Regions from separate parts of the Alteromonas sp. RW2A1 genome, predicted to be linked through region 1. Evidence: predicted binding sites of a transcription regulator. Region 1 holds the regulator's gene; each other region holds the start of a gene.
What was found. The regulator sigma-54, encoded in region 1, starts transcription at its own class of promoters, with help from an activator protein. The targets are predictions, from matches to a motif close to GTTGGCACGNNNNTNGNNT.

Region 2: a site for sigma-54 is predicted at 5,270-5,288, ahead of BM528_RS11215 (DUF1328 domain-containing protein). Genes of this name have one in related genera too.
Region 3: a site for sigma-54 is predicted at 5,937-5,955, ahead of flhA (flagellar biosynthesis protein FlhA). Genes of this name have one in related genera too.

Annotation. Positions count from the first base shown of each region.
Region 1 is NZ_CP018031.1:833,980-840,914, forward strand. It holds gene BM528_RS03740 (CBM9 family sugar-binding protein) at 1-141, opposite strand, end outside; gene mgtE (magnesium transporter) at 196-1,554, opposite strand; gene BM528_RS03750 (HPr family phosphocarrier protein) at 1,760-2,032, opposite strand; gene rapZ (RNase adapter RapZ) at 2,067-2,909, opposite strand; gene BM528_RS03760 (PTS sugar transporter subunit IIA) at 3,034-3,480, opposite strand; gene hpf (ribosome hibernation promoting factor) at 3,494-3,781, opposite strand; gene BM528_RS03770 (RNA polymerase factor sigma-54) at 3,810-5,309, opposite strand; gene lptB (LPS export ABC transporter ATP-binding protein) at 5,387-6,112, opposite strand; gene lptA (lipopolysaccharide transport periplasmic protein LptA) at 6,112-6,705, opposite strand; gene lptC (LPS export ABC transporter periplasmic protein LptC) at 6,674-6,935, opposite strand, start outside.
Region 2 is NZ_CP018031.1:2,507,900-2,514,834, reverse strand. It holds gene BM528_RS11245 (alanine/glycine:cation symporter family protein) at 1-652, shown strand, start outside; gene BM528_RS11240 (zinc ribbon domain-containing protein) at 908-1,234, shown strand; gene BM528_RS11235 (YeaC family protein) at 1,235-1,528, shown strand; gene BM528_RS11230 (DUF349 domain-containing protein) at 1,518-4,361, shown strand; gene BM528_RS11225 (hypothetical protein) at 4,362-4,580, shown strand; gene BM528_RS11220 (hypothetical protein) at 4,735-4,983, opposite strand; gene BM528_RS11215 (DUF1328 domain-containing protein) at 5,051-5,227, opposite strand; gene yfbR (5'-deoxynucleotidase) at 5,488-6,138, shown strand; gene BM528_RS11205 (phosphoribosyl-AMP cyclohydrolase) at 6,240-6,884, opposite strand.
Region 3 is NZ_CP018031.1:2,181,898-2,188,832, forward strand. It holds gene BM528_RS09845 (protein phosphatase CheZ) at 1-192, opposite strand, end outside; gene cheY (chemotaxis response regulator CheY) at 227-610, opposite strand; gene BM528_RS09855 (RNA polymerase sigma factor FliA) at 646-1,377, opposite strand; gene BM528_RS09860 (MinD/ParA family protein) at 1,374-2,240, opposite strand; gene flhF (flagellar biosynthesis protein FlhF) at 2,246-3,751, opposite strand; gene flhA (flagellar biosynthesis protein FlhA) at 3,782-5,881, opposite strand; gene flhB (flagellar biosynthesis protein FlhB) at 6,104-6,935, opposite strand, start outside.

The DNA.
Region 1 (6,935 bases):
GGGCATAGGATGCCAAGTTGCATTGTTCCAGGCGCTCTCAGAGACGCCATCGATATGAATAGGTGTTGACGTGTAATTAACACCGGTAGCCATAAGCGACTGTGTAAAGAGCAAGCAAACAGTGAATAATGTTTCCTTCATAAATATCTCCATGTGAAACAGATGGGGGAGGCGATTGGCGTTTAAATAGGGCGGCTAGATTAAAAACAGGGTTGCGGTGCCCAAGAATGCAAAGATACCCACGACATCTGTAATGGTGGTTAAAATGACGCTTCCGGCGAGAGCGGGGTCTATCTTCAAGCGCTTCATTACCAATGGTAAAGTAGCACCAGCGAGTGCGGCGGCTATCATGTTAACGAGCATAGCAAACGCAATAATAACCCCAAGCATGTAATCTTGTTTCCACAGAGCAATTACTGAAGCTATCAGCACGGCCCAAATAACGCCGTTGAGCACACCAATGGCAATTTCTTTGCTTATTAACCAGCGTGAGTTACTGGCGTTCACATGGCCAAGGGCCATACCGCGTATAACTAGCGTTAAGGTTTGGTTTCCTGCCACGCCCCCCATACTGGGCACGATGGTATTGAGTATGGCTAATACTGCTAAGGCGCTTAGTGTCGCTTCGAAGAGGTCGCTCACCATGGCAGCCAAAAGTGCTGTGGCTAAATTTACCGCTAACCATACCGAACGTCTTTTTGTACTTTGCATAACAGGGGCAAAGGTATCTTCGTCGTCGTCAAGACCGGCCATGCTCATCATAGAGTGCTCTGCGTCTTCACGAATAATATCTACAACGTCATCAATGGTTATACGTCCCACGAGACGATTTTTTTCGTCAACAACGGGGGCTGAAAGCCAATTGTAGCGTTCGAATAAACTCGCTACTTCATCATCTGGCATGTTGACTGGAATAGCTTCTGATTCCTCATCCATGACGTCCGATACTTTGTCGCTGGTATCAGCGGTTAATAGCCGAGTAACCGGGACAATACCCACCAGATTATCGGTTCGATTAACCACGTAAAAGGTATCGGTATTTTCTGGAAGCTCCCCTTTCAGGCGAATGTACCTGAGTACAACGTCAATGGTGACATCTGGGCGCAACGTAATGGTGTCGGTGTTCATAATGAACCCGGCGGTCTCTTCACCGTAAGACAACGCTTGCTCGGCTCGCAAACGGTCTTGAGCGTCCATCGAGTCAAGAATGTCGAGCAAAACGGTTTCAGGTAAGCTACTGAGCGTCTCTGCTAAATCATCGGTGTCCATTTCCTCAAGCGCATCAACCACATTGGCCGGCAGCATTTTTGTGATTATGCCATTACGCACATCATCGGAGAGTTCTTCTATTATGTCGCCGTGAAAATCGCTATCGATTAACTCCCAAAGTTCGTCGCGGGTACGACTAGGGCTAGACTCGAGAATATGGGCAACATCGGAAGGGGGAAGCTCTAATAATAGCTTTCTTACAGACACGAACTGACCGTTGCTTAATGCGTTGTTAAGCGTTCTCAGCTGAGTTTGTACATATTTAGAAACGAGAGCTTCTGCCATGAAGAGCAATTCCTAACTTACTAGATGCCCGAAGAAAACCTAATTTGGTGGCTACACAGAGACTATGTTGCGTGTTAATAGAATAGCGTACTTACCCTGTTGGTGTCATGACAAATACGTTGATTTGAAATACGTTTTTACGCGCTTGGCGATAATAACAGCAGCTGTAAAAATTTAAGCAAGAAAAGCACAAAGCAGGAAAGTGTTATTCGTCTTCGTTAAATCGACCCTCTATGAGCTTTTCAATGGCCGCCAGAGCGGCTTCAGCGTCATTGCCCTCAACAATCACGTTTACCTGCTCACCCTGATGGCTTTCTAGCATCATAAGGCCAAGTACGCTGCTAGCATCGGCTTGTTTGTCACCTTTTTCGAGAATGATTTTTGCGTCAAATTGATTTGCTAACTGTACCAATTGAGTTGCTGCTCTTGCATGCAGACCAAGTTTATTGACGATTGTTAGCGTTTTTTCGATAGTCACAGTTTGTCTAGCTCTCTACTTAATGCGCAGGTTGTTAATTTAATTCTCTATGACGTATTTGCACGTCGGGATGAATTTCGCTGAATGTTTTTGACAACGTTTGAGCAATATAAACCGAACGGTGCTGACCGCCGGTACAGCCTATAGCAACCGTGACATAGCTTCGGTTGTTTCTTTCCAGGTGAGGAAGCCAAGTGGTAATTAAATTTTGTATTTGCCATACAAACTTGGTTACAACGGGTTGTGAGCCAAGGAATACCTCTACCGGAGCATCGACACCGGTTAGGTGCCGAAGATCTGGCTCCCAATGAGGATTGGGAAGGAAACGGGCATCAAACACATAGTCGGCATCTTTAGGAATACCGTGTTTAAATCCAAAAGACTCGAATACCAGAACGAGACGGGAGCTCTTCTTCCCTAAAATACGCTCGCGAATAATTTCAGCAAGCTGGTGAATCGTTAATTTATCAGTGTCTAAATACAGATCTGCGCGCTCAACAATTGGTGCAAGTAAGTTAGATTCTGCCTTTATAGCTTCCGACAGTGACTTGTTGAGTTTAGCGAGAGGGTGCAGTCGACGGGTTTCGCTAAAACGCTTCACCAGCACATCGTCACTGGCATCAATATAAACGATGGTCATAGACCAGGAAGAGGGCAGGTAGTCTAAAATCTCTACCAAATCGTTAGGGTTTTTAGGCAGGTTTCGCACATCTATGCTTACGGCTACCTGCTCATATTCGTCTACTACCGTGTGGGTGAGGGTAGGTAGCAGGTTTACGGGAATATTATCTACGCAGTAATAACCCAAATCTTCTAGGGCCCTAAGCGCAACTGACTTCCCTGAGCCAGAACGACCACTGATAATAATCAGCTTCACCGATAATTCTCCCTAAAATTTTTTTATGTGCCAAAAGCTAATTCAAAAATGATTTTTCAATTAAGCGCATATTCCAGAAAAGAGCAGCAACAAAGAGCGCGATGCTTCTCCGTGCTGCGTCAATTTATACGCCAAGAGCAGAGATGATATCTTCGTTCGTTTTGGCTCTGCGTATGGCTTTCACCGTATCTTTATCATTAAGTTTACCTGCAACAGTAGCCAGCGTTTGCAAATGGCCTTGAGTTTGTTCTTCAGGTACCAGTAACGCAAAAAATATGTCGACAGGCTTTTCATCAATAGCATCGAAGTTGATTGCAGGTATACAGGTTACAACAATCGCCATTACTTGCTCTAATCCTGCCAAGCGGCCGTGTGGAAGCGCAATGCCGTTGCCTATTCCTGTACTGCCTACTCGCTCCCGAGCCAGTAAACTGTTTAGCACAGTGACTTGATCTATATTCTCATTACCCTGCGCTGCTATATCAGAAATAATTTCTAAGATTCGTTTCTTACTATTGCACTGAACCGCACACTCGGTGCGGTCCAGGCTTACGATGGCTTTAATGTCCATGCTTAATTATCTATTAATGTTTTTTCAGTTTTTCCTTATGCTTGATTACCTGCCGGTCGAGCTTATCCACCATGCTGTCAATCGCTGCATACATATCAGTATTTTCTGAGGATGCAAACACTTCAGCACCGCTAAGGTGCATAGTGGCTTCGGCTTTTTGATTTATTTTTTCTACGTTGAGGATGACATGGACATTAGAAATGTGATCAAAGTGCCGCTCAAGTTTGCTGAACTTCGTATCGACATAATTACGCAAAGAGTCGGTGATTTCGACATGATGACCAGTTAGGTTGATTTGCATATTTCGTCTTCCTTTTAATATAGCGCCTTTAAATAAGGCTTTTGCGTTGGTTAGACGGGGGTATCGATAAAGACTCCCGGTATTTTGCTATTGTCCGCCGAGCGACTTTTATGCCTTGCTCTGCCAACAATAAAGCAATCTTGCTATCGCTTAATGGTTTGCTAGGCGTTTCTGCTGCAACCAATTTCTTTATTAACGCACGGATAGCGGTAGATGAACACTCGCCGCCTGATTCCGTTGCCACGTGGCTGGAGAAAAAATATTTTAACTCGTAAATTCCTCGTGGAGTATGCATGTATTTTTGAGTAGTAACCCGTGAAATTGTCGATTCATGCATGTCTACCATTTCTGCGACATCATTGAGAACCATTGGTTTCATCATTTCGGGGCCGTGCTCAAAAAATCCCATTTGTTGCTGAACAATACAGTTAGCCACTTTCATTAATGTATCGTTTCTCGACTCTAAGCTTTTTATAAACCATTTGGCTTCTTGCATATGAGAGCGTATGAACTGTGAATCGCTACTATTTTTCGCTTTTCTACTCATCGCTGCATACTGCTGGTTTACACCCAGTTTAGGTAAGCTGTCTGGATTCAGTTCTACAGTCCAGCGACCGTTTTTCTTTGCTACCGATACATCGGGGATAACATACTCAGGCTCTTTAGTAACTAAAGCACTACCTGGGCGAGGATTCAAGGTTTGAAGCAAACGCATTGCCTCGCGAAGTTCGTCTTCTTTCAAACGACTCTTACGCATTAAGGTTCTGTAGTCTTTGCTGCTAAGCAAATCCGAATAGTCCTCTATCAGTCTTTTTGCCTCTTCCAACCAAGGGGTATCGTCGGCAAACTGACGAAGTTGAACCATCAGACACTCCTGTGGAGTGCGCGAACCAGAGCCAATGGGATCGAACATTTGAATACGTTTTAGCACGCACTCCACTTCGTCTAACTCTATCTCTTCTTCAACATTTTCGGTTTCAATATCTTCAAAATTAACGGCTTCTAATATTTCGTCTAACGTTGCCGTGAGGTAACCCGATTCATCAATAGAGTCGATAATGGCAATGGCAATCGCTCTGTCGGTATCAGAGAAAGGAGTGAGACGCATTTGCCATAATAAATGGGCTTGAATATCTTCTGTGGTTTCACCCTGGAAAATTTGGTCATCATCGTTGTTTGATGGGCCGGGGGCAGGTGCGGAAGATGCAGAATAATATTCGTCCCACGTACTATCGATGGGCAGTTCATCAGGAAGGTCGTTTTTTTCTAGAGCATCACCAGATTCGATAGTGTCGCTAGATGCCGAAGCAGTGGCCTCGCCAGCGCTATCATCATTATCGATGTTGTTTTTTTCAGCTTGAGGCTCGTCGCTACCTTCTTCAACTTCTAAAAGAGGGTTTGAGTCTAACGCCTCCTGTATCTCTTGCTGAAGGTCGAGTGTAGACAGCTGAAGCAGCTTAATAGCTTGCTGCAGCTGGGGAGTCATTGTTAGTTGTTGACTAAATTTTAACTGTAAAGATGGTTTCATCTACGTCTTATATTTATGCTCTTCAGTGAATGTACCAGAGCGCTTGAGAAAAATGACAATTAGGTTACATATAATAACTATAGCCTGAATTGTTCGCCTAGGTATACATCCCTTACTTTTTGATTACTTAAAACCTGTTCCGCCGTTCCTTGCGCAATAAGTTCGCCATGACTCACAATGTACGCTTTTTCACAGACATCCAATGTTTCTCTCACATTGTGGTCGGTGATGAGGATGCCTATTCCTCTGTCGCGAAGGTGCTGTATTATCTTCTTTATATCATTAACTGATATTGGATCAACACCAGCAAAGGGCTCATCGAGCAAAATAAATTCGGGTTTAGCCGCAAGTGCTCTTGCTATTTCTACCCTGCGACGTTCTCCACCGGAAAGGCTCATACCCACACTATTACGTATATGGTTGATATTGAATTCATCAAGTAGTGCGTCAGCTTCTTCTTCCTGTTGCTGAGAGTTCAAATCCTTTCGGGTTTGCAAAATAGCCATGATATTTTCATGCACAGTCAGTTTTCTAAATATAGACGCTTCTTGAGGTAAATAACCAATTCCACCGCGAGCGCGTTCGTGCATGGGCTGATGCGTTAATTCTTTATCGTCTATTAATATCTGCCCTTTGTCTGACGGCACCAGACCGACAATCATATAAAACGTTGTCGTTTTTCCCGCGCCATTTGGGCCTAACAGCCCAACAATCTGCCCTGTAGAGACTGACAGACTAACATCAATCACAACTTGGCGGGATTTGTATGCCTTAGCAAGGTTTTTTGCACTAAGAGTAGCCATTACTGTTGCTTGCCTTTACCGTCTTTGCTTTTGTCTGTGTCATTATCACTGCCATCATCACTATTCGAATCGTCTTTTTTGACTTTTCTAATAGACTCTGGCGTAAATACCGTGGTAACGCGACCTTTACCATCTTCTTGATTGCCGCCAGTTGCTAATAACTGTTCAGTTATCATATCAAAGGTAATGTTATCGCCCTTTACTTGGCTGCTATCTTGCCGTAATTCAGCGTTGCCGCTCAGTGAAATAGTGCGCTTTGCAACCTCGTAACGAATCTCGTTAGCTTGTGCCGATACTGGATTTCCATCTTCTAGTTTTTGCGAGTAGCTAGCAGGTTTACCTCGCGCGACAAAAATCTCACGACCACTGCCTCCAGAGGCAATAACTTCTACTTCGTCAGCTTCAATAACTAAAGAGCCTTGGGTAATAAGCACATTGTCTTTGTACAAAGCAGTTTTATTTTTCCCATCTATAAACTGAGAGTTCGAGCCAATCTCGATAGGAAGGCTAAAGTCCTTTTCGTTGGCAAGCACTGGGCCGGCGCATAAGACAAATATAGCGCTAGTTGCTAGGAGAATACGTTGTATGTACATGGTCAATAAGCTCATATTTTTGTGTACGCAGGTTTGCGTTAAATCCATTGCTTTGAATAACGTACTGCATGCCACGTATTTCTACTGGTTGGTCTGACGTCATTTGTTTACTGTCTAAATTAATTTGAATATATTCAGTGGTGATTGTTTTGACAAAGTCATCCTGGCTTTGGTTCTCAATATTGACCTTATTTTCTAGCTGAATAAGCTCGTTATTGTAAAGTGTTCCT
Region 2 (6,935 bases), 1.7 Mb from region 1:
CGACCGCTCAGATATGTTCTTCGTAGACGGCCAGTACGACGATAGCGAGAAGAAAGATGTGGAATCGCTGTATGGCTTTTTGAACGATGTCGAAGGTAATGAGATTAAGCCTTACACGGGTACAATCACAGTGGTAAACGGAACGGCAGTAAGCGGTGATTTTACGCTTATTAACTCGCGCTCTGTGGCGGAAGACGTTAAATATTCTGTGGGCAGCGAAGATCTCTTTACTGGCACACTGAAAATAGAAGACGGAAAACCACTTAAAGATAACTTAGAAGTAAGTGGTAAGTCGTTAGTACATTCAGCCGCACTTACCACTATTGCATTCACGCGAGGCTTCTTCGGTGACTTTGGGCAGTACATTGTTTCTATTGGTCTGTTGTTGTTTGCGTTCTCAACCGCTATTGCGTGGTCTTATTACGGTGACCGTGCTATGACCTACCTTTTAGGCCCCCGTTCTGTTATGCCTTATCGTGTAATCTACGTTGCCGGTTTCGTATGGGCTGCTTTCTCAGATACAACCCTTGTATGGGCGCTGTCGGCGGTAGCAATTGTGGTTATGACACTGCCTAACTTGTTTGGCATATTGCTATTGAGCAAAGAAATGAAAGAAACGGTCAATGACTACTGGTCGAGGGCCAAGAAATAATTCGATGCAACTACTTCAGGATTAATTATTATTTAGGTAATGGATTAGTCTTAATACTGTTGCAATAAGTAAAAAGTGCGAGCGCAGGCATTGCTTGGTTGGTGGCAATGCAACGCTCGCATTTTTTGTTTGTGAAGTAGGTAATCCGACTTCATTGTTGCAACCAACTTCAGTATGATACCCGTCCGCGAGACAGAGAGGCTAAGACGTATTCTCTGTTGTTTTTTACTCGCAGCGTATTAACAGGAGCAACGCATGGCATTAGTTGACTGCCCGTCGTGTAAGAAAAAAACCTCTGACAAGGCGAAAGAGTGTCCTCATTGTGGATTTAAGGTGGGTGACGCAACGTCTGAAGACGTTGAAAGAAAGCAAAGCCTACACAGATTTCAAAAACTCCAAAGCATTCAAAATCAGTCTTTACTTGCTATGCTAATTTTCGTGGCGAGTTTTGGTTTTATGTATTGGGGAGGGACTAGGCCAGGAGACCTTCAGCACAACCTTGCTATTTTAGGAGCGGTTGTCGGGCTTGTTTGGTACCTAGTAAATAGAGCACGTATTGTAATGATAAAGCGTTTTTCTTAGATGAATATAGATGCATTAGTAAGCAGTATGACGCCAGAGGTTTATGAACGCTTGCGTCAAGCAGTAGAGACAGGTAAGTGGATAGATGGAACGCCACTTAACGAAGAGCAAAAAGCCAGCAGTATGCAGGCGGTTATGTTGTATCAGGCGAAAATAGAAAAATCCTCTGAACACATGACAGTAGGCGAGAGCGGTGAAATTGTGCATAAAAGCAAAGCCGATTTTAAACGCTCTCTTTCGGACCAAAATAATGATAACAACACGATAGCGCGGTTCAAACAGGATGATATTTAGTCGTATATTTGCTCCTTCTCACACCAGTCCAAAGTCAGAAAAAAGACTGGAAGCCATTAAAAATCTCTCACCGGAAAAACAACAAGAAAAAACAATACTGCACGAGTTGGCCTTCAATGATGAAAGCGCTGATGTGAGCCTTGCTGCGCTAGAGAAACTTAATAGCTTTGTTCTTTGGCTTAAAATGGCGCAGATTGCAAAAGCATCAAACGTGAAAAAAGCCGCGCAGCAGCGTGTAAATGACGCTATTGCTGGAAAAGGCTCACTAGCGTTATCTTGCGAAGAAAAAGCGACTTTTCTATCAGAAACCGCAAGCCCAGACTTAATCATTGAAGTAGTGCAACAAGATGTGGCCAATCAGGATTTCGCGCTACTCAGTGAACCTTCACTTGCGCACACTTTACTGGAGAAGGTCGATAAACCGTCTTTTACCCAGTTTGTATTTTTAAACTGTAATAACCCTCTATTACAGCAGCAACTGATTAATGCACAGTCGCAGGTCTCATTGTTGCAGAAGTGGGCTAAAAAGGCAGGTGATGACAAACTATTAGCCGACTTAAATGCACGTATAGATGCAATCAGAGAGGCTGAGCAAAAACCTGTCGAGCTGAAAAAGCAGCTTACGTTGTGTTTGTCAAAATACCGCGCTTTGTTAGACAAAACAGATGTGGAGCAAATTGTAGATTTGCAATCTGTGTATGAAAGTGAGTTAACCGGCTTATTTGCCAACGTTGAAATTCTCAACGCTGATGATCGCGAGGAATACCAGGAAAAACACAGTAAGATAGCGGAGCAAGTTTCTCGCTATCTAGATAGAATTCGTCCGGCGTGGGAAGAAAAACAACAGCAGTCGCTACTTGCCAATACGCAAGCCCTATGCGAGCAGCAACTAACCCATGCCAAGCAGCAAGTTAACTGGCTTTATAATACCCGTCTTTGTGAGGCGACATTAGCAGATGTCGCTACAGTCAACGAGAGCGTGCGTGGTGTTGAAGCCACTATTGAGCATTTAAATCAGCTCGATAATAGCAACAAAAGAATGAAAGAAGTTCAGCTAGCTGTTGACGAACTCAACGCAAAGCTAGAGGCCTTTTCTCTTCAGCAGCAGTATGGGCAGAAGCTGTTATCTCGCTTGCACACTGTTGAAGATATCGCGCAAAAGCTCACTGATGATGCGTTAGAGGAAGTAGAGCGGCGAGACATTAGAAGTGCTTTTGATACGGCGGTGGAGGAATACACCGAGCTTAGCAAAGAGCTCATTATGCAACCGCAGGTTATTTTACAACGTTTTAAAGCCGCGACTAAACAAGTTAGAGCAGAGCAAAAGGCATTAAAATCGAAGCATCTCGATGAGTTACGTCAAGTAAGAAAGCAAATCAGCATTGTCGATAACCTGGTGTCGCAAGGTAAATTTCGCGCTGCAATGTCAAAGTTTAAAAAGCTTTCAGAAGAGGTACAAGGCCTACCTGCCGATATAAAAAGAGACATTGAAAAGCGCTATCAAAAAACCGCTGATGATATTGCTCGCCTTGAAGGTTGGCAGAGCTACATTGCAGAACCGCGTAAGCCCGCGCTTGTTGAAGAAGCACAAACTCTTGCAGCGACGCCAGCCGAAAACATCAAGCAGCGCAGCGAAGCCATTAAATATCTCCGCAGCCAATGGCTGTCATTGAGTGCACCTGCACTGTCTGACTCACAAAATAGTACTGGCGAGCAGACAGAGGAGCTACAGAAAGCTTTTGATACTGCGCTTGAAAAGGCCTTTGAGCCATGCAGAGAGCATTATGCCAAACTTGATGCAGAGCGAGCTGCAGCACTAGAGCTGCGTCGCTCAATTATTGTCAAAGCAAAAGATATCGACCCAGACACGCCGCCATCGGAGCTAAGCAAAATACTCGACAGGCTTGCCAAACAGTGGCGAGCCTGTGGTCAAGTTGAAAAGCAAGACTACGAGCAGCTAAAGCAAGAGTGGAAGGCCGTAAACTCACCACTTCAAAAAACTGTTCGCGAATGGCAGAGTCAAAATCAAGCGCTTAAGCAAGCCTTGGTCGATAAGGTAGATGCATTGCAAAGTGCTGAAGATATGGAAGCTGCTGCCCAATCCGCTCAGACATTACAGCAAGAGTGGAAGCAAATTGGACATGCAGGAAAACGCGAAGAAAGCAGATTATGGGCAGAATTTAAAAAGCGCAATGACGAAGTATTTGAACGTATTAAAAGTCAGCGTAAAGCCCAAAATAATGCTTTTGCTCAGCGTGCGGAAGCACTGGTTGCTATTTTAGCCTCCATTTCCGTAGAGGCTGATGAAGATACCTATAGCAGCGCTCTCAAACCAGTGGAAGATGGGTTAGCAGAACTTACAGGTGCCAACCGCACAAAAGTTGAACGCAAAATCAGTGAGCTAAATCGAAAGAGAGAAAATTATCTGAGCGAAAACCTCAATGAGCGGAAAACAGCACGTGCGCAGGCGTTAATATCACTATTACAAAATAATGAACCCGGTGAGCGAGAAGCGCATCTAGAAATTTTAGGTAAGCGCTGGTCGAGTATATACACCAATGCAAGCAACTCTGACACTTCGCGCCATGATAGGCAATGGCTAACCGTGGCACTTGAAGTAGCGTGTGAGATGCCAAGTCCAGAAGCAGATTCGTCAACTCGTTCAAGCGTACAGCTTCAAATGATGACCGCGAAGCTGGAAAGTGGCGAGGCTCCGTCTCCTGCCGACATTCTGGGAGATTGGTTATCTCATGGTGAGGTGAAAAGTAGTGAGCACGGGTTACTGCAGCGAGTTATCAGTGTTATCGATAACAAACCAGGTGTGCTTGCGTAGATGGAAAATAGTGTTGAGTTTGAATTTGGTTCCGAGATGTCAGCCTATCGGTTTCTCAATACTGTGAAGCATATTGATGCTGAAGGTCTTCGGGTTAAGTTTGGGCAGACAGATCACCATGTGAGCGTCAAATACACGTATATCGTGGGAGAGTTTGATCAAACTCTCTCAACGCTAGACGATTTAGCGCGAGAAATGGGCGGTATTGAAGTGTCTTAACCGATCGTAATTGGCGTTGTATCGCTAGGTGACAAAAGTAAAAAAATAGCCGGTAACTTCTACCGGCTATTTTTTATTTTTTCATATAGCGATTCTCATGTGGCGAGAGAGAGTTGTTAATAACAATCCATCCCGCTAGTGAGTCACCTATTGGTTAGCAATCGTCGTCTTCTGCATCTACGCCTTCTTTGACATCTTCACAAGCGTCTTCAACGGCGTTTCCTGCGTCATCGGCCATATCACCGATTTCTTCGCCACCGTCTTCGAGAGCGTTACCTGCGTCGGTAACCATTTCATCAAGTTCTTCACCTGCGCTTTCAGCGTCGTTTTCACTACATGCTGCTACAGACAATACAAATATTGATGCCGCTGCTACCTTTGCTAAATCTTTAAATGAAATCATATCCTTACTCATTTTCTTTAACTATCTAATTTAACTGCTTAATTTAACTGCTTAATTTGAGAGCGTGTTACGCTTTTGGCGCTTTGCCACGAAGAGCGTTTGCGATTAGCGAGATGACAAGAAACGCTACAAATACGAAAAATAATATTTGTGCAATTCCTGTTGCCGCACCTGCTATGCCCGAGAAGCCAAAAACTGCTGCAATAATGGCGATAATAAAAAATGTGATTGCCCAGCCTAACATAGTAAGTTCCTCTTGTTGCTTCCGTTTCGTTCAGTAAAGGTGATGCTATGTTAGTGCCATATTTTTAAGTGCATGTTATTAATGATAAAAATTAAATTTTTATCATTCTGGACAGTAATTATTGGGCGTCTCAACAATAATAATTACAGGTGATTTGCAGTTTTTACAATCGACAAACTGCGAGAGAGATAATTTACATTGTGTTAATGGGCAGCCAAAAGGTAAGATCGGAAACTTAAAATATGTGAAGGAACAGACTAATGGCAAATACACACTCGGCGTTTATCGGACTAATGCAGCGGGCTCGTAACGTAAAGCGATGGCCATTAATGGCTCAGTTTCAAGACGAAATGCTTTCTACTCACATTTACGAGGCTTCTGTTGTTGGACATATGCTGGGCGCTATAGCGTGCGATATCTTTAAAGAAGATATTGATCCAGATAGGGTGGCCGCCATGGCGATTTTTCACGAGGGTAGTGAAATTGCAGGGATGAGCGATATACCTAGCCCGGTAAAGTATCATGATCCCGAGACAACATCGGCAATCAAGAAGCTTGAACGCCGTTTTGAGGCCATGTTGATCAAAACGTTACCTGAAGCGCTGCAGCATCGCTATCAATCATTAATAGAGCAAGACAAGGAAGACGCACATGTGACCCTTGCGAAAGCGGCCGACGTTCTTTGCGCTTATCTAAAATGTGATTATGAGCTATCCAAATCAAATTCTGAGTTTGCTAATGCGATGCAGGAAATGGAAGTGCAACTAAAACGCTACAAAGAAAAGCTGCCCGCTGTGAGCTATTTTTGCCAGATTTTTCTTGAAGATGCTAAAGGTACTCTTGATGAACAAACAAAGGATTTAGAGTGGATAGAGCGAGCTAATACGCTTCATTTAGATAGCGATGATTAGATAATTTGCGCTAAAAAAGCCGGGGTAAAACACGAGTTGTTGTTTTACCCTAGCTGGCTATCAAGTTTGCTTCTTGAGCTATATAGGTCACTGGCTCTTAATTAGCTGCCCGAGGGGTTGTAGGGCAGCGAAGATTGGTGAGCGACAATGCGTAATTTATTATCACTGTCTTTTACGTAAGCAAAGGTATATTCCACTTTGGTTTCATCGCCTTTTGTGTCAGTAAAATAATAGTTTCCCATTGCCACAGCCATTCTGCAGCTATTGTTGATAATGCCCACGTTATCAAACTTCACATTTGTGTAAGGTTTAATGGCAAAGCCTTTATCTTCTGCATAAGCATCATTTCCGCCAACAAAGTATGACAGAGCAGCATCAAAACTAGATCTAAACTGATCGTTGGCTGCAAGTGTGGGTTTGAAAAGCACACTGCTCAAATCGTACCCATACATGTCTTGGATGAAGTCGGCAGCTTCATTAGAATAATCGCCGTTATTGGAATATACCGAGCCTATTTCAACAATACCGTCGCCCCACATTTTTTGTGCAGCAATAACTTCGCGCTCAGTAATACATGAGTTTGAATAGAGTAGCGAATTATCCAGTGCTTGTGCTGTAAGGGAAGGCGATGCGCTTGTTGTGCTACCTGCTTTCTGAGGGGTTGCAACCGCACTGCATCCCGAAGCAAGTAGTATCACGGCTGTTGTAGCGATAGTTTTTGAGCTAATGACGTTTAATTTATTCATCTCATAAATCCTTCATCTTGTGTCAGTGAGTCACAATTGCAATTTCAGGTT
Region 3 (6,935 bases), 1.3 Mb from region 1:
TATTTGAAAGTTGTTTAACGCGTCGTGAAGTTGACGGGTAAGCTTTCCAACCTCGGCAAAAAGCTCTACGTTTTCTTTCATCGACGCTGCTTCAAAGAGCGCATTGGCTGAAGCGTTATCCCCAGCTTCAAGATAAACAACAAGCTGTTTAGCTTCTTCTAGTGATAATGGAACGTTTGCATTCGTTGTCATCCAGTAAACCTCGTTTCTCTGGTGAGCGTCTGGATCAACCTAAACGTTCGAATATTTTATCTAACTTTTCTTTTAACGTAGCGGCTGTGAAAGGCTTAACTACGTAGCCATTAACCCCAGCTTGCGCTGCGGCAACAATCTGCTCTTTCTTCGCTTCCGCCGTTACCATCAGTACCGGCAGATGCTTAAGTTTATCGTCGGCACGAATTGCACGAAGCAAATCGATACCCTGCATACCCGGCATATTCCAGTCGGTCACAACAAAATCGAAATCACCCTGTTGTAGCATGGGTAACGCCGTACTTCCGTCGTCCGCTTCCTGGATGTTTGCGAAACCCAAATCTTTTAATAGGTTTTTAATGATACGTCTCATGGTAGAGAAATCGTCTACCACAAGAATCTTCATGCTCTTATCCAAAATAGCCTCCATTGAGGGGTTAATTGTTTTAATTTCTATTCTTCGTCAGCTCGCCACGACTTCATTCGTGATTTGAGTTTTAACATGGCCTGACTATGAATTTGACTCACTCTCGATTCACTTACATCAAGAACTTCACCAATTTCTCTAAGATTCAGTTCTTCATCATAGTACAAGGAAAGCACTATCGCTTCTCGTTCGGGTAAAGTAGTGATTGCTTGGGCCAATGATTTTTGAAACGCGCCTTGCATCAGGTCTTCAAGGGGAGCATCGCTTCCTCGACTTTGCTCGGTGGTGATGACGTCCTCAGAGACACCTAAATCTTCAATTCCAACTAACTTCCCTGCGTTTACCTCATTGAGCATCTGATGATAATCTTGCAAGCTAACGTTTAGTTTAGTGGCAATATCAACATCTCTTGCATCTCTGCCCGTTTCACTTTCAACCTGCGAAATCGCTTCTGTAATCGCCCGTCCATTTCGATGAACAGAGCGTGGAGTCCAATCTCCTTTGCGAATTTCATCTAGCATCGCGCCGCGGATACGAATGCCTGCGAAGGTCTCAAAACTCGCTCCCTTCGAACCGTCAAAATTCCGCGCAGCTTCTAAAAGGCCAATCATTCCAGACTGAATAAGATCGTCAACAAGCACACTTGCTGGCAATCTTGCCATTAAGTGGTGTGCTATGCGCTTTACTAGGGGCGCATGTCGCTCGACTAACTGCGACTTATCAGTTTGTTGTTGATAAGCGGCCGCCTTACTATTCAACGTTGATTCCCTACTGCTTTTTCTGCGATTAACTGCTCAATAAAAAATTCTAGGTGTCCGCCAGGCTGAGTCGGGATTGGCCAAGATGCCGCCCTATTTGCTAGCTGACTAATTGCTACTGATGCTGGTGAACCTGGGTAAGCATCGACAATAGCTGTTTGTTTTCTCACCGCACGACGAATATTTTCATCAAATGGTATGGTTGCCACTAATTCTAGCGCAACATCTAAGAAGCGCCCGGTAACTTTACTCAGCTTGCTGAAAAGCTCTTGGCCTTCGCGCACATCTCTAACCATATTGGCGACAACTTTAAACCGAAAAACACCGTGTTCGCGGTTAAGTAGTTTTATCAGCGCATAAGCATCGGTAAGTGATGTAGGCTCATCACACACCACTACCATGATGTCCTGAGAGGCTTTTGCAAAGCTTAGCACCATATCTGAAATACCGGCCGCGGTATCAACAAGCAATACGTCTATCGGCGAGCGTAGTTCGCTGAATGCACGAATAAGACCCGCGTGCTGTGTTGTAGACAACTCTGCCATCGACTGAGTGCCCGATGTAGCAGGCGCAATCTTTATACCGTGAGGCCCAGTGACAAGTACATCGTCTAAGGTGCATTCACCAGATAAAACGTGAGAAAGGTTTTTTTCAACGCGAAGCCCTAACATGACATCTACGTTGGCCAATCCTAAATCGGCATCGAGCACCATCACACGTTTGCCCTGCTTAGCCATAGCAATTGCCGTGTTAAGCGTGATATTTGTCTTACCAACGCCACCTTTACCTCCGGTGACGGCGATAACTTTGATTAACCGTGATTGCTTCATTTTTCTTAAGCTACTCGCTTGGTCGTCAATCATACTACTTATGCTGTTTTAATATCGTTGTTATTACTAGTATGATCCAAACCATATTTTTTATAAAGCTTTGCAGCAGCGGAAACTAAAGATTTCGCTTCTGCAATCTTAATGTCTTCCGGTACTTTTTGACCGTCGGTGACATAACTAACCGGTAACTGGTACTCAACTGCCGCGCTAAGCACTTCGCCTAAAGAATAGCACTCATCTAACTTAGTGAAAATACAACCACTTAGCTCGATGTCATCATAGGCCTTAATGATCCTCTGTAACGCAGGATATTGTGTATTTGCTTGCGCTACCAAATATTTTTTCACTGGCGGCATCTGACCATTGTCAAAATGCTTAATTTGTTTAATTAGTCGGCTATCTCGTTGACTAAAACCAGCCGTATCAATCAATACTAGTCGCTTATGGCGAAGTTGAAACAATAAATCTGCAAGTTCTTCACTCGACTGCGCTTTTCTCACCGTACAACCAATAATTTTACCGTAGGTTGCCAGCTGTTCAAATGCAGCAATTCTGTATGTGTCTATGGTAATCATAGCAACAGAGTCGGCGCCATACTTCTGCGCATAGCGTGCGGCCAGTTTCGCCACAGTAGTTGTTTTACCCGTTCCTGTTGGCCCGACTAATGCCACCGCACCTTGTGCAGTGAGTATATCGTTTCCTGTTACATTTATGCGATTAGCCAATAGGTTAAGAAGATAAACCCATGCGTCTCGTTCATTGTAATGCCCTGGAGTATAGCTGATTAACTGCTTAGATAATGCTTTGCTAAGCCCCATTTCAGTTAAACGAGCAATAAGATATTGATGGACGGGTTTTTGACGGCTCTGTTTTGCTTCCATTAAGTCTGCAACTTGGTGTTGAAGAACACCTCGTAAAGACGCGAGTTCTTCTTTTATTTGAGCGAGTTCTGCAGACTGAGTTGGCACATCATTTTCTATGCTTGAAGCCTGATGCGTGGGGAACGCATCGTCTTCATTCGTTTTTGAAGCATTAAATTCTCGGGCATTAGCGTCGCGGCTGTTAAAATAGCCATTTGCAGGTTGCTGCGCTTCCACTTCGTCAATAAACGCATCTGAGAAGTCGAGATGTGATGCAATATTATTGGCGTGCTGGGCATTTACTGAAGCCGGCTGGTTAACATTCGCTTCTGAATTTTTATTTAACGAGGCCGAGCCAAGGTGCGCAGACGAGTCACCTGGCGCTGCAGTTTGGTTATAAGGTGCTGCACCGCTATGCTGTTTTTCCAGTAATGCTTTTAAGCTGTCTGGGCCATCATCGCCAATGATTTCGCTCAAACTCGGTGTAGCACTTTTAGCTGCCCCTTTTGACGGCGTTTTGGATATGTTAAGCTTTGCTTCTGGCTCTTTGTCATAAGCGGCAACCAGTTCAATACCGTCTGCCACTTTGCGATTGGACATAATAACCGCGTCGCTACCTAACTCAGCCTTAACTTGGCTTAGCGCCTCGCGCATGTCTTTGCCAAAAAAACGTCTTATTTTCATTGCAACTTCTCCACTCGCCCCAGTGTCAGATTATTGACCGACCGAACTGACTATTTTTATTTGTTTGTCATCAGGTACTTCTTGATAGGAAAGAACATGTAACCCAACAACAGAATATTTTAAGAAGCGAGATAGCACCGGCCTTAGCATTCCAGAAGTAAGTAACACTGCGGGCTCTCCCTCTAGTTCTTGCTGCTGACTGGCTTGCTGCAAGGACTTTTGTAACTTGTCTGCAAGACCAGGTTCAATACCTGCACCATCTTCACCACCTGCTTGAAGTGACTGGTGCAACATCTGTTCCAACTCTGGCGCCAAGGTTATGACAGGTATCTCTTTGGCACCCTGCGTGATTTCCTGAACAATAAGCCGTTTAAGCGCAATACGTACCGCTGACACCAACACATCTGAGTCTTGGCTACGAGTGCCATATTCACTTAATGTTTGCACTATCGTACGCATGTCGCGAATAGGAACACCTTCAAACAGTAATGTTTGCAGTATTTTTACTACCGTGCTTAACGGCAATATATCGGGCACCAAACCTTCAACCAATTTAGGATGCTGCTTTGCTAACATGTCGAGTAGTTGTTGGGCCTCTTCGTGTCCAAGCAGTTGATAGGCATTATTGGTAAGTAGTTGACTTAAATGAGTAGCAACCACTGTGGCCGCGTCTACCACCGTGTACCCAAGAGTTTGAGCATGCTCACGTTTATTGGGCTTAATCCAAACGGCATCTAGGCCAAACGCCGGATCTTTTGTCGCTCTCCCCTCAAGCTTCCCAAAAACTTGGCCAGGGTTAATGGCGAGTTCTTCATCGTGACTTATCACCGAGTCTCCAATAGTCACTCCCAGCATAGCGATAGTGTAAGTATTGGGTTCTAAATCTAAATTATCGCGAATGTGTACTGGTGGGATAAGAAACCCGAGTTCTTGAGATAGTTTTTTACGTACGCCTTTAATGCGGGTTAACAGCTCACCACCCTGGGATTTATCAACTAGCGGAATCAGCCTATAACCCACCTCAAGCCCAATGGTGTCGACCTGCTGAACATCATCCCAGCCAAGTTCTTTGACTTCTGGTGCCACGGTTTCATCTCTAGAGAGTGTATCTGGCACCTGTGGTTCAGCAGCTTTCTTCTTGGCATTGTGGGTCTGAAGAAAGGCTACTCCAGCGGTAAGAGCAGAGAACCCTAAAAATGCAACATGGGGCATACCTGGAATAATACCCATCACAAATAAAACCCCTGACGCTATGTATAAAGCTTGATTGTTTCCAAGCTGCCCACGAATTTCCTTACCCATTTCTTGGGTTTCATTCTCGCGAGTAACTATAATTGCGGTTGCAACGGAGAGTAAAAGAGAGGGTATTTGTGCCACTAACCCATCACCGATGGTGAGCAACGTATAAATTTCAATGGCATCGCCAAACGAGAGATCGTATTGAATCATGCCAATAAATAATCCGCCCACGATATTGATGAGCATGATAAATAGACCGGCAACGGCGTCACCTTTTACAAATTTTGACGCACCGTCCATTGAGCCGTAAAAGTCTGCTTCTGCTGTTATCTCTTCTCGGCGCTCCCGCGCCTGGTCTTGGTCGATGTAACCCGCATTTAAGTCGGCATCTATTGCCATTTGCTTACCCGGCATGGCGTCAAGGGTAAAGCGAGCATTTACTTCAGATATACGCCCTGCACCAGCAGTAACAACCTTAAAGTTAATAATTAGCAAAATGGCAAATACAACGATACCCACGGCATAATTACCACCAATTACCACAGCACCAAAGGCCTCGATGACTTTACCCGCCGCATCACCACCCTCATGACCATACAATAAAACAACTCGCGTAGAGGCGACGTTTAGTGCCAGTCTTAAAACGGTTGCGATAAGCAAGACCAGAGGAAAAATACCAAAATCTACAGGCTTTTGTGTTAATACTGCTACAAGAATAATCACTAACGACAGTGCGATATTAAAACTAAACAGCACGTCGAGGAGAAAAGGCGGCATGGGGAGAATAACCATCCCCATAATAGCGAGTAAAACTACAGGTGCACCTAAGCCAGCGGTGAAATTTTGTAACTGATTCTTATCGAACCGCTGAAGATAACCGGATAACTGCATCGTTGGGTGTCTCTCTATCAGAAAATTGACGCTTAACGTTAATCTAATAGTTGCATTACAACTAACGTGCCAGCTTTAGTAATTTACTTATTGCTTAGAGAGAGCTTTTTGAAGAAAACGTGCCAGAGTAGTTTTTTAACCACTATTAAACAGAAGCTTATATCCAAAACATCTGGGCACAATGAAGGTTATAGCCTACAACTTTTAAGTTTAAGCGTTTCGTTATCGTCGGTATTCTGGTGGTATAAGAAGGTCCCGTTTTAACGGTTTAGGGCGTTTGCCCTTTCCGGCTCTGTGAGCTTTAAGCTGATAAACGTGGGCCAGTACTTGTGCCACAGCCATAAACAATGCGTTAGGCACTTCGTCGTCGACTTCTGTGGAATAGAAAATAGCGCGAGCTAGCATAGGTGAAGGAATAAGGGGTACGTCATTGGCCGTAGCAATTTTTCGAATATGCATGGCTAACTCGTCAGCACCTTTTGCTACAACCACCGGCGCTCTGTTTCCATTATCGTCATATTTTATCGCCACAGAGAAGTGGGTTGGGTTGGTCACCACCACATCAGCATTAGGTACTTCTTGCATCATTCTTTTGGTGGCAGCTTGATATTGCAAACGGCGAATACGACCTTTAACCATGGGGTCGCCTTCGGCGTTCTTGCGTTCGTCTTTCACCTCTTGCTTAGTCATTTTCATTTCTTCATTGTGCTTATACATCTGATAAGGAACATCAATAAGCGCAATGGGTATCATGCCGCACACAAGGAGAAGAAACGCCCACTTGAGCATATCTAGGGCGTGAAATATATTGCCTGGATAAAGCTCCATATCAAGGTGAAGAGCTTCGTCTTGAAAGAAGAGTAACGCCGCGATAGCCATACCAATAATGGTGATTACCTTTGCGATAGATTTTAATAGCTCTACCAGGCCGTTGGTTCCAAACATACGCGTGAAACCCTGAATTGGGCTCATTTTTGAACCTTTGGGTTTCGCGCCATCCCATGTAAAGTTATAGCCACCTAACGCAATAGACCCGTAAATTCCAGCGATCATA